2 regions of the Clostridium neonatale genome follow, and region 1 is predicted to be linked to the other one. Evidence: riboswitches for the same ligand, from Rfam matches in the RefSeq annotation. Region 1 holds a riboswitch; the other holds the start of a gene.
What was found. Region 1 has a riboswitch for S-adenosylmethionine ahead of CNEONATNEC86_RS04585 (methionine ABC transporter ATP-binding protein). Riboswitches for the same ligand answer to the same signal wherever they lie in the genome.

Region 1 (8,296 bases):
ATCACAGATTCGGGTTCTCTGCTTAAGAATGTGCACTTATAAAAAGAGCAGCTATGCTGCAATAAGGAACTTTTCTTATTTTATGGGCTTTTGAGGGATATGTAAAATTTTAATTATGGAAGGAGTGTTAAAAATGAGTGAAATAAATTTACCTAAATATTATGAAAATGAAGCTGGGATTATAAAAAGAGCAGGAGATTTTATTAAAGAGTTCGGAAAAAATGTGTTAATAGTTGGAGGAGAGACAGCATTAAAAATAGTGAGAATAGATTTATACAGAAGTTTAGAAGAAAATTCAATTAAATATGAAGTTAAGAAATTTAATGGATATCCAACTCAAAAATATATTTTAGATTTATGTAATTTAGTTGAAGACTTAGGTGTAAAAAGAGTAAGATATGCAGATACGGTTGGGATATTATCTATATCAAAAACAAAACAAGTTATTAGTGAATTAAGAAAAAATTCTAATGTTGAGATAGAGATACATTCACACAATGATTTTGGAATGGCATTAGCAATTGCAATAGAATCAGTAAAAAATGGTGTGAGATATGTTGATTGTACTTTAGATGGAATAGGAGAAAGAAGTGGAAATTGCAATTTACAAGAATTTTTAAGAATTGGGTTTGAGTTTCCTGAAGAAGTGAAAATAGATAAAATGAATTTAATCAAAAGTGATCTTAAAAATATAATTTGAAAATTAGGTGAGAAGTAAGGGTGATGATTATAGATTAGTTTTTTCTGATTTATTATTATCGCTTTTTTATATATTTTAAGTAGTATAGGAATAATGATAACTTTTTTTATAGAAAGTATACATAATGGCTATAATTTATAATGAAGATGACATACTAAATTAATAAATCATAATAAATTATTATTTATTATAGACATAATAATATTATTTATAGCAGAGAGAATAGTAATGGAGATATATTCAGTAAGATGTTATTGTGGTAGTATATAGATATAAAAGAATATTTATAATGTTTAAGAAATTTAAATTATAAATAGTAAAATAATGCCTTTTAAAGGAGGAATCATTATGGGAATTAAACAAACACTAGTAAGCTTTATGAAAGAAACAGCTTATAGTCCTATGGATTTAGAGGAATTATGCGCTGTATTTGATATACAACCGAATGAATATAAAGCATTTAAAAAGACATTAAGAACTATGGAAGCAGAGGGATTAATAGTAAAAACCAAAAGAGATAGATATAAAGTTGCAGGAAAAGAAGAGATAAATAATTATGATGGTCTTGTTATTGGAGCTTTAGAAGTACATCAAAGAGGGTTTGGTTTTCTTATTCCAGATGAAGAAGGACAGAAAGATGTATTTATACCAAGCAATGCTATGAGAGATGCTATGAATGGTGATAAAGTAGCAGTAAAAGTAACAAGAGAAGATACAGATACTAAAAAAAGAGAAGGTCAGATTGTAGATGTATTAGAGAGAAATGTAACCAAAGTTATTGGCGTATATGAAGATTCAAGAAACTTTGGATTTGTAATATCAGAAGATACTAGAATTTCAAGAGACATATATATACCAAAGAGAGATAGAAATGGTGCGCAAGATGGTGATGTAGTTGTTGTAAAAATAACAAAATATCCAGCTGAAAGAAGAAAGCCAGAAGGTGTCGTAACAGAAATTCTAGGTAAAAAAGGTGACAAAGGAATTGATATTTTAACAATAATCAAGAAAAATGGACTTCCAGAGGAGTTCCCAGATAAAGTTTTAAAGTATGCTGATGGTATTTCCGAGGAAATAGATCCAAAAGAGCTTAAGGGAAGACGAGATTTAAGAGAGTTAAGAATGGTAACTATAGATGGTGAAGATGCAAAAGATTTAGATGATGCAGTATCTATAGAAAAACTTGAAAATGGTAATTACAGACTTGGTGTTCATATAGCTGATGTTACTAATTATGTAAAAGAAAATAATCCATTAGATAGAGAAGCGTTAAAAAGAGCTACCTCTGTTTATTTAATAGATAGAGTTATTCCAATGCTGCCTAGAAAGTTATCAAATGGAATTTGTTCATTAAATCCAAAGGTTGATAGACTTACACTTACATGCTTTATGGAAATAAACTCAAAAGGTAAGGTTGTAGATCATGAGATTGTTGAATCTGTAATTAAGACAAATGAAAGAATGACATATACAGATGTAACTAAAATGTTAAGAGATCATGATGAAGAATTGATAAAGAGATATGATTATTTATATGATGACTTTAAACTTATGGAAGAACTTTGCACTATCTTAAGAACAAAAAGAGAAAAAAGAGGAGCTATTGACTTTGAAATAGCAGAAGCTAAGATTGTTTTAAATGAGCTTGGAAAGCCAATAGAAATAAAGCCTTACGAAAGGGCAATTGCAAATAGAATGATAGAAGAATTTATGCTTGCAGCTAATGAAACTGTAGCTGAGCATATGTTTTGGACACATATGCCTTTTGTATATAGAATTCATGAAAATCCAGATGAAGAGAAATTGGCTAAATTTAAAGAATTTATTTATAATTTAGGCTATACAATTCATTGGAAAGAGGATATTCATCCAAAGATGTTCCAAGAAATATTAGAGAAAGTAAAGGGTAAAAATGAGGAAACCGTAGTAAGTACATTATTATTACGTTCAATGATGCAGGCTAGATATGCACCTGAATGTACAGGACATTTTGGCTTGGCTGCTAAATATTATTGTCATTTTACTTCTCCAATAAGAAGATATCCTGATTTACAAATTCATAGAATCATAAAAGAGCATCTTCATGGTGAAATTGATGAAAAGAGAGTAAATAAACTTAAAAATATTGTAGGTCAGGCATCAAAACAATCATCAGAAATGGAAAGAAAAGCACAAGATGCAGAAAGAGAAGTTGATGATTTAAAGAAGGCTGAGTATATGCAAGATCGAATTGGTGAAGAATTTGAAGGAGTTATATCTTCGGTTACATCATTTGGTGTATTTGTTGAACTTCCAAATACAATAGAAGGATTAGTTCATATTACAGATTTAGACGACGATTATTACGTTTATAATGAGAGTCAATTATCTTTAATTGGTGAAAGAACTAGAAAAATATATAAGCTTGGTGATAAAGTAAAAGTTCAATGTGATCATGTAGATATAGATAATAGAGAAATTTTCTTTAAGATTACCCAAGAAGAAGGTAAAACTTTAGATGATGAAGAAAATGAAATAATGCATGAGCAAGAAAACATAGAAGAATAAATAATATAATATAAATACCTTAATATGCCAGCCACTTCAATATAATAAATAATGGATGCTGGCATAATTAAATGTTATAAGAAGATTTGACAATAGAAAAATAATCGAATATTTAATAGACATTATAGCTATAAAGATTTAATTGATTAAAATTTCTAGCTATAATATAATTTTATTTAGGGAAATTTTAACCGAAGTAGAAGGTGATAAAAATGGTAAGAAAGAAAAATTCAAATACATTAGCTGAAAATAGAAAAGCAAGACATGATTATTTTGTTGAAGAAACAATAGAAGCAGGATTAGAGTTAGTAGGAACAGAAGTAAAATCTATAAGAAATGGAAGAGCGAATCTCAAAGATTCCTATGCTGATATATACAATGGAGAGGTATTCATAAAAAATATGCACGTATCTCCATATGAACAAGGAAATATATTTAATGTTGATCCACTTAGAGAAAGAAAATTATTACTTCATAAACAAGAAATTAGAAGACTTGATGAGCTTGTATCTAGGGATGGATATACATTAATTGCATTATCATTATATTTGAAACAAGGAAGAGTTAAAGTTGCACTAGGTATATGTAAAGGTAAGAAAAATTACGATAAAAGGGATGCTATGCTGGAAAAGGCTCATAAGAGAGATATTGACAGAGCTATTAAAGAAAAGTATAGATAATAAATTATAATTATGTAAATGAATATAGGCTTTTTAGAAGCATTTATATTCATTTTTATTTAGTAAACAATTACTTAAAAATTAAAAGTTTTGCGAATTGAATTATTAATTTAATAAATATATTGTAGAAATTTATGAGAGTAGTCAATAAATAGCAATATATTGTGATAAATGGATAATTTAAAACTATATATATTGAAAAAGTTTTAAAAGGTGATAAGTAATATTTCAGGTGTTGTTTGACAGATGAAAAAAATATATTTATAATAACAGACAGAAGCTAAATTAAATATATAGTCTTATCAAGAGTGGCGGAGGGACTGGCCCGATGAAGCCCAGCAACCGATAGATTGGCTCATTTTCCAATTATATACGGTGCTAATTCCTGCAGTTTTTATATTTAAAACTGGTAGATGAGAGAGTAAATTAATGAGTGTTTTATGCGCTAGAGGTTTATTCTCTAGCGCTTTTGTTTTTATCGCGATAATTCAAAAACAGCTTCAAGGAGGAAAAGTGCTTTGATAGAAATAAAAAATGTTGTTAAAAGTTTTGGGGAAACTAAAGTCTTAAAAGATATTTCAATAAGCATAAAGCAGGGGGAAATTTACGGAATAATTGGGCATAGTGGTGCAGGTAAATCAACACTATTAAGATGTATAAATGGTCTTGAAGGATATAATGAAGGAACAGTAAATGTAATGGGACAAGAAGTTTCTACATTAAGCAGCTATGAACTTAGAAAATTTAGAAAAGATTTAGGAATGATTTTTCAAAACTTTAATCTAATGCAAAGAAAGAACGTTTTTGATAATGTAGCTCTTCCTCTTGAAGTTTGGGGATACAGTAAGGAAGAAATAAAGACTAGAGTTTTAGAGCTTCTTAAATTAGTTGGACTAGAAGAAAAAGTTAAAAATAAACCATCAGAATTAAGTGGTGGACAAAAACAAAGAGTAGCAATAGCAAGAGCACTAGCACTAGAACCTAAGGTATTACTTTGTGATGAAGCAACATCAGCTTTAGATCCAAAAACAACAAAAGATATTTTGGCATTACTTTTGAAAATAAATAAAGAACTTGGAATAACCATAGTAGTGGTTACACACCAAATGGAAGTAATAAAAGAAATATGTGAAAAAGTAGCTTTAATAGATGGTGGCGAAATTAGAGCAGAAGGTAAAGTTGAGGACGTATTTTTACAACCAGGAAAATCACTTAAAAAATTCTTAGGTGAAGAAGATGATGAGGTATTACCTGAAGATGGAGTAAATATTAAAATATTTTTCCCAAGTGATTCTTCAGAAAATGCCCTTATAACTAGGATGGCTAGAGAATTAAATATAGATTTTTCAATAGTTTGGGGTAAACTTGAAAAATTCAGACAAAATGTATTAGGTGGGCTTGTAATAAATATAAAAGAAGAAGACAAGGATGCTGTTATTAAGTATCTTGAAGGTAAAGAAATCTTATTGGAGGTGCTTAATTAATGGGTGAGATAGTATTAGATGCATTAAAAGAAACACTAATCATGGTTTTTACATCAACAATTTTTGCAGTAATATTAGGATTTATACCAGCAATTCTTCTAACAGTCACAGCAAATGATGGATTAAAACCTAATAAAATAATATATAATATTTTAGATTTTATAGTAAATACATTAAGGAGTTTTCCGTTTGTTATATTAATGGTAATAATAGTACCACTAACAAGATTTATTGTAGGTAAATCAATTGGTACAACAGCAGCGATAGTTCCACTTACAATAGCAGCAGCACCTTTTGTTGCAAGAGTTATTGAATCTTCATTAAGAGAAGTGGATAAAGGCGTTATTGAGGCTGCTAAAGCATTTGGAGCTTCAAATTTCCAAATAATATTTAAAGTTATGCTAAAAGAGGCTATACCATCAATAATGTCAGGAATAACATTAACAATAATAAGCATAGTTGGTTATTCAGCTATGGCAGGGGCTATTGGTGGAGGAGGACTTGGTGATGTAGCAATAAGATATGGATACCAAAGATTCCAGACAGATGTAATGGTAGTAACTTGTATAATACTTATTATAGTAGTTCAATTACTACAATTTTTAGGAAACTATTTCTACAATAAATTATCAAAATAAAATTAAATTAGTACAATGTGCTTTTAACTTAAATTTTTACTTGATTTGTGAATTGTGCATTGTAAAATATGAATTGATTAAATGGGGGTATCAAATATGAAAAAAAGAATAATTATATCATCAATATTAGCAGGAGTACTTGCATTAAGCTTAATAGGTTGTGGGGGGACAGCTTCAAATGAAGGAACAAAGAGTGATGGAGCTAAAACAGAAGCATCAAACAGTGGAGATGATAAAGTTATAAAAATTGGTGTAACACCAGAACCACATAAAGGCATCGTAGATGCAGCAAAACCTTTACTTGAAAAAGAAGGATATACTGTAGAAATAACAGAATTTAATGATTACGTTCAACCAAATACAGCAGTATCAGAAGGAGATTTAGATGCGAACTTCTTCCAACATAAGCCTTATTTAGATGAACAAAATTCATCAAAGAACTTAGGATTAGTTTCAGTTGGAGGAGTTCACGTAGAACCAATGGGGTTATATTCTAATACTATAAAGAGCTTAGATGAATTAAAAGAGGGCGCAACAATAGCAATTCCTAATGATGCTACAAATGAAGCTAGAGCATTAAAATTATTAGCAGCTAATGGATTAATTGAAATTCCAGATGGAGAATTAATTACTCCAAAAGATATAACTAAAAATGAAAAGAAGATAGAATTCCAAGAATTAGAAGCAGCATCTGTTCCAAGAGCATTAGAAGATGTTGATGCAGCAGTTATTAATGGTAACTATGCAATACCAGCAGGGTTTAATATATCTACTGATGCAATTATTCTTGAAGGTAAAGAATCTGATTACGTAAATATAATTGCTGTAAAAGAAGGCAATGAAAACTTACCTAAGATTCAAGCTTTAGTTAAAGCATTAAATTCAGATGAAGTTAAGAAGTATATTGAAGAAACATATCCAGATGGAGCAGTAGTTCCAGCATTCTAGATTATATAAAAACAGCTTATGTGTTAAATCTTACATAAGCTGTTTTTTATTCTGATTCTGCAGATAAATGCAGTGTATTAATATTATGGGGAAATAGAGTTTGAATCTAAAAAGGAAGCAGAAAGTTTTACTGTACCAACGTGGCTTGGAAAAGAAGTCACAGAAGATAAAAAATATAAAATGGCTAATTATTAGAAAGCAACAAGAAATATAAAATAATTAAATTAAGTTGAGATATAGAAAAAAAATTTATAAGTGATATAATATAAATGTAAACATATATAGATATATATGGATTTAGAATGGAGGGTTTTACATGAAAAGTTTAAAAGGAAGCAAAACAGCAGAAAATTTAATGAAATCATTTGCTGGAGAATGTCAAGCAAGAACTAGGTATACTTATTATTCAAGTGTTGCTAAAAAGGAAGGGTATGTTCAAATTTCCAACATTTTCATGGAGACAGCAGAAAATGAGAAAGAGCATGCAAAAAGATTTTATAAGTTCTTAAAGAATGATTATTCAGGAGAACAAATTGAAATAACAGCAGGCTATCCAGTAGCTCTTTATGATGACACATTAAAGAATTTAAAGGCAGCAGCAAGTGGAGAAAATGAAGAGTGGACTGATTTATACCCTACATTTGCAAAAATTGCAGATGAAGAAGGATATCCAGAAATAGCAGCTGTATATAGACAAATAGCAAAAGTAGAAAATCACCATGAGATTAGATATAATAAATTAGCTAAAAATATTGAAGAAGATAAAGTATTTAAGAAAGACGAAACTGTACTTTGGAAATGTAATAATTGTGGTTATATTTATGAAGGTGCCGAAGCACCAATGGCATGCCCAGCATGTGCACATCCACAATCATACTTTGAAGTATTTGTAGAAAATTATTAAAAATAATATAAACATAAATTATTAAATTTGTGTACGAGCCCCCCATATAAATATATGGGGGCTTTCCTATTTTTTAAGAAATTATATTGTTGGACAATCTATTGATGAGGTGGCATTTGATAATATAATTTTTAGCTAAATATGACCATGTATTAAATTTATAATACCTAAAAAGCAATAAAAATTAAAAATTATTATTAAAAATTTTAAAAAAATATTGACTTAATAAAAATATGGAGTTATGATATATTTTGTAAAAGCAAAAAAATCAAAAGGAGGTAAAAATATGAAAATGAGTAATAGATTTGAAAGACATATTAAAATTAAATATAATTTTTTTACTTATTCATCTGTAATGCCTTCTGGAGTGTATATTTTGTGATTATTTTAATAAA
Region 2 (8,296 bases), 290 kb from region 1:
TCTTATGATATTAACATAAGATAACTTTTTTATTATAGTGAACATACAAGACCTTCAACATGTCCAGCAACTTTTACTTTTCTATATATTTTTTCAATAGTCATATCTTTTCCGATTACAAAAGTACTTCTTTCTATGCCGAAACATTTTTTACCAAACATGGTTTTTTCTTTTAATACTCCATATAGATTACAAACAACTTCTTCAGTATCAGAAAGTAATAAGAAAGGTAAATCATATTTTTCTATAAATTTATCATGAGATTTTAATGTGTCTCTACTTATACCTATTACTACAGCATCTTTTTCATTAATTTCATCTATATGAGCTTTGAAGTTTTGTGCTTCAAGTGAACATCCAGGAGTATTGTCTTTTGGATAGAAATATAATATAACTTTTTTGCCTGTATAATCACTTAACTTATGTTCCTTTTTATCAGATCCCATTAAAGTAAAATCAGGAGCCTTCATTCCTTCTTCTAAAATTATATTTTCCATAAATATTACCTCCATTCCTATATAATTATTATCTAACAATAATTTATATTTGTAAAGAGCTTTGCAAATTTAATGTTAAATAATGATGTTATGTGGAAATTCTATAGAATAGTTAATTTTCTGATTTTTATGATGTAAAGTAAGAAATTTAGATTAGTTTGTATAAATATAAATTATATAGAAGAAAAAGATTTATTTAATAGAAAAAATAAAGTATAATAAAATAGACACGAACACATGTTTTCATAAATATTACTAAACTTCTATTTAAAGTATATATTTGTGAGTAAGGGGGACTAGATGAGTAAAAATAACAAAAACTTAGAGAACGCTTTTAAGAAGACAATGAAAAAGCATAAAGGAAATAGAAAAGCACAAGTTATAACAATAATAGTGTTTGGCTTAATTGCTTTAGGAAGCTATTTATTTGGAAATGATTTTATAAGTAACAAAGAAATAGGACCAGTTACAGGACAGCTAGAGGTATCATATTTAGATGTTGGTCAAGGTGATGCAATTTATGTTAAAGTAAATGATTATGATATTTTAATAGATGCTGGTCCAAGAAGTGATGTAGAAAAGTTAATGTCACAACTTGAAGAAAAGAATATTGATGATTTTGAAATTGTAATAGCAACTCATCCACATGAAGATCATATAGGTGGAATGACGGATGTATTAAAGAAATATAATGTGGAAAACTTTTATATGCCTAAAGTAAGTAATACAACTAAGACATTCGAATATATGATAAATGCAATTTCTAATCAAGGGCTAAAAATAAAAACTATAAAAGATGGAACTAGCATTGATTTAGGAAGTGGGGCGCGAATAGATGTGTATTCGCCAATAGATGATGCTTATGATGATTTTAATGATTATTCTCCTATTATGAAATTGACTTATGGAGAAACAAAATTAATGTTCACAGGTGATGCGGAAGAATTAGCTGAAAAACAAGTTCTAGAGAAATATACTTCTTCTGAATTGAAATCTGATGTATTAAAATTTGGCCATCATGGTTCAAGTACATCATCAAGTGAGGAGTTTCTAAATGCTGTATCTCCAACATATGGAGTGATAAGTTGTGGTTTAGATAATAAATATGGACATCCACATAAAGAAACTTTAGAAAAAATAAAAAACCATAATATAGAAACATATAGAACTGACACTCAAGGGCAAATACAATTAACATCAGATGGTAAAAATATAGTTTTCAAGACTAAAAAATAATTTTTATTTATTGCCGTATAATAGAAAAATAATATTTTTTTGACCTCGTATATTAATAAATTTAACAATATACGAGGTCATTTACGTACGAAGTAATTGAATCACATAGTTGCATTTCGTTGCTAGAGTACTATAATAATAATGACTATAAAAATTGTTAATTAATAAAGATAATTGCATAATATAAATGAATTGCTAGTTAAACTATTAGTTAATTATCTTGTTAGATTAAATGGCTTTAATATTATTTTAAATAAATTGAAAAGAATATATTTAAGTAGTAAAGAAAGGAGGACTATATGGAGAAGAATATGAAGAATATGAAGAATATAGAAAAAAAAATTTTTAATAAGAATGCTTCAAAATTTAATGGAAAGGAATTTTTAAAATATGTAGGACCAGGAATTTTGGTTACAGTTGGATTTATAGATCCAGGAAATTGGGCATCTAATATTGCAGCTGGATCTGATTACGGATATAAACTATTATGGATGATAACACTATCAACTATAATGTTAATAGTATTGCAACATAATGCTGCACATTTGGGAATAGTTACAGGCTTATGTATTTCAGAAGCAATAAGTGAGTATATAAGACCTACCATAGGTAAAATAATAACATCAACAGCAATACTAGCTGCAATTGGGACTGCAATGGCAGAAATTTTAGGGGTTGCTATAGCTTTAAAAATGCTTTTTAGTATTCCTATAAAATTTGGAGCTTTAATAGCAACAATTTTAATAATATATATGCTATTTTCAAATTCATATAGAAAAATAGAAAAAGTAATAATTGGTTTTGTATCAATAGTTGGAATTGCCTTTATATTTGAGGTGGCTTTAGTTAATGTTGATTGGGGAGAAGCTGCTAGAGGCTGGATAATTCCATCTATACCAAGTGGATCTATACCAGTAATAATGAGTGTGTTAGGTGCAGTGGTTATGCCACATAACTTGTTTTTACATTCAGAAGTAATTCAAAGTAGAAAATGGAATCTTCAAGATAAATCCATAATGGAGAGACAATTAAAATATGAATTTATGGATACATTGTTATCTATGATAATAGGATTTATTATAAATAGTGCAATGGTACTTTTATCAATAACATTTTTCAAAAATAATATTTCAGTAACAGAACTTGAACAAGCACAAGAATTATTGAAACCGTTACTAGGAAATTCTGCGGCAATAATATTTGCGATAGCATTACTTTTTTCAGGAATAGCATCAACTGTTACAGCTGGAATGGCAGGAGGATCAATATTTGCTGGAATGTTCAAAAAATCTTATGATATAGATGATAGAAATACAAAAATGGGTGTATTGATTACAGTTATTTCAGCTTTAATAATAATATTTTTTGTTAACAATCCATTTAATGGTTTATTATATTCACAAATGTTATTAAGCGTACAATTACCAATAACTATTTTTACACAAATTTATTTAACCTCATCTAAAAAAGTTATGGGAGAATATAAAAATACTTTAATTGAAAATATTATTTTATGGACTATTGGTTTGATAGTTACATTTTTAAATATTATGCTAATATTCAGTTATTTATAGAATATATATAACTGAATATTAGCATAATAGTGATATTTTAAGAATTATTATTATAAAAATAGATGAATATAGAAATTAGATTCATATGCAAATAAAATAATAAATGACTGATATTGGTTATACATCAATCAGTCATTTATTTTTTTAAATTTATAGTTTTATTCTACTGGAACAGAATTCTCGATAACTTTAAATGGTCTCATCATATCATTATCTTCATGCTCAAGTATATGACAATGATAAACATAATCTCCGAGCTTTTTAAAATGCATAACAATTGTTGTGACCATTCCAGGCTCTGCTCTTGCAGTATCTTTTAAGCCATTTTCAAAGTCGGCTGGTGGTTCTAAGGCATCTATATCAAACTTATAGTTTCCATTTTCATCAAAATCGTCATCAGTAAAAGTCTTTCTTCCAAGTATCTCAAAATCAACTAAATGAACGTGAATTGGATGAGGAAATTGAAAATGATTAACTAAATGCCATATTTCTATACTGTCTAATTCAGGCTTTTCTGTAGTTGGTTCATGCCACATCCTATCATTTACTAGGTGCATTGTTCTGCCAAAATCGTCTTGCATAGAATCTAAATGCAAGGTTCTTTCCTTACGTGCTAATAAAGGATTAATGTTATGATATGGAAGTAATTGATCAGGAATAACACTTGTATCAGGCTTAGTTAATGGAAGACAAACCTTAAATTTCATGATGTTATTGCTAGCCATAGGAATACCGCCACCTGAATTTTTTAGAATTATTTCTTTGCCAGTATATTTTGAAAAATCTATTATTAAATCAATTCTTTCAGCGGGTTCCAATATGAAAGAGTCAATTTCTTGAGATTCATGCAATAAGGCTAATTCAGTACCTATTTGAGTAAAGGTACCACCATTATCTAAACTAAGAGTATAACCTCTACCGTTTGAAGCATTTAATATTCTAAATCTATATTTACGTGGTTCAACATTAAGGTATGGCCATACCTTGCCGTTTACAGTTGCTACTTCTCCGAAAAATATTGGTATTATTGATGGTTTTGGTAGTTGAGGTGCTGGTGGGTCTTGTTGTGGTGGTGAATCAGGATAGAATAATGAACCATCTCTGTTAAATGTTCTATCTTGAATAATCATCGGTATTTCATATTTACCCGTTGGAAGATTCAACCTATCTTCTAAACTGTCTCTTATAAGATAAAATCCTGATAAACCAGCATATACATTTAACCTTGTTATTCCTATTGTGTGATCATGATACCAGAGAGTACCTCCAAATTGATGATTAGTATATTCATAAACTTCTCTAGTGAACCTTTCACCTACAGTGTCATAATTTTTAGTAAACCATGCTTCAGGATTTCCATCACTATCATCATTTACATTAGCACCATGCAAGTGAACTACAGTTCTTACATCTGGAGTATCCATAGTACCATGGAGGGTATGATCAACTGGTAGTAGATGTTCATCTGGCAGATTATTTATCCATTTAACTAAAATAGGAACATCTCTCATAACTTCTATTGTAGGTCCAGGAAATATTCCATTATATGTCCACATTTTAGTTGGTGGGAATGATCTATGAAATTTATGATATGCTTCTTTCATAACGATTTTATAATATGGTTCTTCTGAATCTGAACAATTACATGAATTAATTGGTTTAGCTATAGATGGTACTGGAAGTGGATCAACAAATGGGGTAATAGTTGAAGGATCAGATGGATCCACTTGAGAATTTGTAGTGAGTTTATCATCTTTATTCAATGATTAACACATCCTTTAAAAAATTATCTTTTGCTTAATTGTTAATTTACTTTTAATATATTATATGTAGTAACATATAATATTGTGTTTTTATAAAATATATATAATGAGTAAAAAAAATGAATAATATAGAAAAAAGTATTGACATATATGAATAAAGAATATATACTCATATCATAGTAATTCAATAAGAATACTTTAATCGAATATTTAATTATTTTATCAAGAAAGACTGAGGGACTGGCCCTATGAAGTCTGGCAACCTGAATTATATATCATTAGTATAGTTTAAGGTGCTAAATCCTGCAGATATTTTTATCTGAGAGATAAGATTGTATAATAATAGAATTTATGCTACTTTCTTATCTTTGAAAGTAGCTTTTTATTATGCAATAAAGATCAGCTTAGTTTTCCAAAAGACCATGGAAGATAAAGTTTTTAATTCTATAAAATTTAAATGTAGTAGATAGTAATTAACTTTTAAATGGATATCTTTATTGTAATAAATCATAGTAATTAAATCATATTTATGTGGTTTAAAATATATTATTAAAACGGGGGTTATATCAATGAGTAGAGAAGAAAGAAAATTAAAATTTGAAACATTACAACTTCATGTAGGACAGGAAAGTCCAGATCCAGCAACAGATTCAAGAGCAGTACCAATATATCAAACAACATCATATGTATTTAAAAATAGTGCACATGCAGCAGCAAGATTTGGACTAGCTGATGCTGGAAATATATATGGAAGATTAACTAATTCAACACAAGATGTATTTGAAAGCAGAGTAGCAGCACTTGAAGGAGGAGTTGCAGGACTTGCAGTGGCATCAGGGGCAGCCGCAATAACTTATGCAATTCAAAATATAACAAAGGCAGGGGATCATGTAGTTGCAGCTAAAACCATATATGGAGGATCTTATAATTTATTAGCACATACACTTCCAGACTATGGAGTAACAACAACTTTTGTAGACGCAGATGAAGTAGAAAACTTTGAAAAAGCTATACAAGATAATACAAAAGCAATATTCATAGAAACACTAGGAAATCCAAATTCAAGTCTTATAGATGTGGATGCAGTAGCAGAAATTGCACATAAACATAAAATACCATTAATTGTTGATAATACATTTGCAACACCATATCTTTTCAGACCAATAGAACACGGTGCAGATATTGTTGTTCATTCAGCAACTAAATTTATTGGTGGACATGGAACATCATTAGGTGGAGTAATTGTAGATTCAGGAAAGTTTGACTGGATTGGATCAGGAAAATTCCCACAATTAACAGAAGCAGATCCAAGCTATCATGGAATAAAATTTGCAGAAGCTGTAGGTGCAGCAGCATATGTAACTAGAATAAGAGCAATTATATTAAGAGATACAGGTGCATGCATAAGCCCATTTAATGCATTCTTATTATTACAGGGGTTAGAAACACTATCGTTAAGAGTTGAAAGGCATGTTGAAAATACATTAAAAGTTGTAGAATTCTTAAAAGATCATCCACAAGTTGAAAGTGTTAATCATCCAGCATTAGAAGATAGTAAATATAATAAATTATATAAAGAATATTTCCCAAATGGAGCAGGTTCAATCTTCACTTTTGAAATTAAAGGTGGTGTAAAAGAAGCTCAAGAATTTATTGATAAATTGGAGATCTTCTCATTACTTGCTAATGTTGCAGATGTTAAATCTCTTGTAATTCATCCAGCAAGTACTACACATTCACAAATGAACGAAGAAGAATTAAGAGAAAGTGGAATTAAACCAAACACAATAAGATTATCAATTGGAACAGAACATATTGATGATATAATTTATGATTTAGAACAAGCGTTTAATAAAGATATTGTGTAGAATCAGAGTTTAGTGAGAAATAACCGAAATTCAATATATGATATGCTCGATTGTAGGGAAATTCCAGCTAAAAATTCTAATGGCAGAGGCTGCGCCCAAAAATGTTTGCTCCAAAAAGCAGGTTTTCGGACAAACAATTTTGGAACAGCCTCTGCCAAAGAATTTAAAAGCTGAAATTTCCAATACAATACTACGCATATTCATATATTGAATTTCTTTGTTTTCTCTAAAACCATAGATACCTAATTTATTTTTGTTATAATTTATGCTTGACTCAAAAAACAAATGTGTTTTTGACAGAATTAAGATGTTAATGTACGTTTATTACATTCTAAAAAAATTCTTGCTTCATTTTTTAAGCAAGCGAGCCCAATTTGAGAACTTTATTTCGGTTATTTCACTATAAACTTACTACATCCCTTATTTATGTTGTGCAATACATCTTTAAAGATTATTGACAGAGATAAAATAAAAGAATATTATAAAAATAACAATTCGATAAGTATCAAACTGTTATGCAAAGATAGAATTATGATGTACAATTTTTATGGAGGAACTATGGATTCAAAGGAATTAGCAAAAATATTTAAAGCATTGTCTAATGAAAATAGATTAGAAATATATTTAGAAATTTTGAAATGTAATGAAAAATCTTTTGAAGATGATGAATGTTGTGGGTGTTTTATTACAGATATAATTAATAAATTTAATATTGGCGCACCTACTATTTCACATCATTTAAAAGAGCTTACAAATGCCGGACTTATTTTCACAGAAAAAAAAGGGAAATACCTTATTGCCAGGATAAATGAAGAGCTAGTAAATGAAGCTTGCAGTATGCTTAAAATAGACAAATAAGTAGGCCGAATTTTATTTAATATAAGGACAAATATAAATATATGATTCGATATATATCAAACTATAGAAATATATTCACAAGAGGTGAAAAGTAAATGAAAGAATATGTTTTAATAACAGGAGCAACTAGTGGAATAGGTTATGAATTTGCTAAAATATTTGCTGAGAATAAGTATAATCTTATACTTTCAGGAAGAAATATCAAAGTACTGGAAAACATGAAAGAAGACATGGAAGAAAAATATAAAATTATGGTCTATATTTTTGAGAAAGATTTAAGTAAAAAAGGTACTGCTGAAGAATTATATCAAGAAATAAAGAATAATAATATTAACGTAGACATCCTAATTAATAATGCAGGGTTTGGATATGTAAATGAATTTATTAATGAAGAAATAACAAAAGATTATGAGATGATGAATTTAAATATGAGTAGTTTAACCATATTAACTAAGCTTTATGGAAGAGAAATGGCTAAAAGAAAACACGGGAAAATTTTA

Region 2: it holds a riboswitch for S-adenosylmethionine, as region 1 does, so the genes downstream of both, CNEONATNEC86_RS05815 (O-acetylhomoserine aminocarboxypropyltransferase/cysteine synthase family protein) here and CNEONATNEC86_RS04585 (methionine ABC transporter ATP-binding protein) in region 1, are expected to answer to the same signal.

The regions. Positions count from the first base shown of each region.
Region 1 is NZ_UICR01000001.1:998,235-1,006,530, forward strand. Features, by position in the region: gene CNEONATNEC86_RS21905 (beta/alpha barrel domain-containing protein) at 134-700, shown strand; gene rnr (ribonuclease R) at 1,049-3,247, shown strand; gene smpB (SsrA-binding protein SmpB) at 3,460-3,927, shown strand; SAM riboswitch class I at 4,224-4,347, shown strand; gene CNEONATNEC86_RS04585 (methionine ABC transporter ATP-binding protein) at 4,446-5,411, shown strand; gene CNEONATNEC86_RS04590 (methionine ABC transporter permease) at 5,411-6,049, shown strand; gene CNEONATNEC86_RS04595 (MetQ/NlpA family ABC transporter substrate-binding protein) at 6,146-6,997, shown strand; gene rbr (rubrerythrin) at 7,314-7,901, shown strand.
Region 2 is NZ_UICR01000001.1:1,285,436-1,293,731, forward strand. Features, by position in the region: gene CNEONATNEC86_RS05795 (peroxiredoxin) at 33-497, opposite strand; gene CNEONATNEC86_RS05800 (ComEC/Rec2 family competence protein) at 798-1,733, shown strand; gene CNEONATNEC86_RS05805 (Nramp family divalent metal transporter) at 2,054-3,307, shown strand; gene CNEONATNEC86_RS05810 (multicopper oxidase family protein) at 3,466-5,070, opposite strand; SAM riboswitch class I at 5,287-5,403, shown strand; gene CNEONATNEC86_RS05815 (O-acetylhomoserine aminocarboxypropyltransferase/cysteine synthase family protein) at 5,640-6,938, shown strand; gene CNEONATNEC86_RS05820 (ArsR/SmtB family transcription factor) at 7,497-7,796, shown strand; gene CNEONATNEC86_RS05825 (SDR family NAD(P)-dependent oxidoreductase) at 7,892-8,296, shown strand, end outside.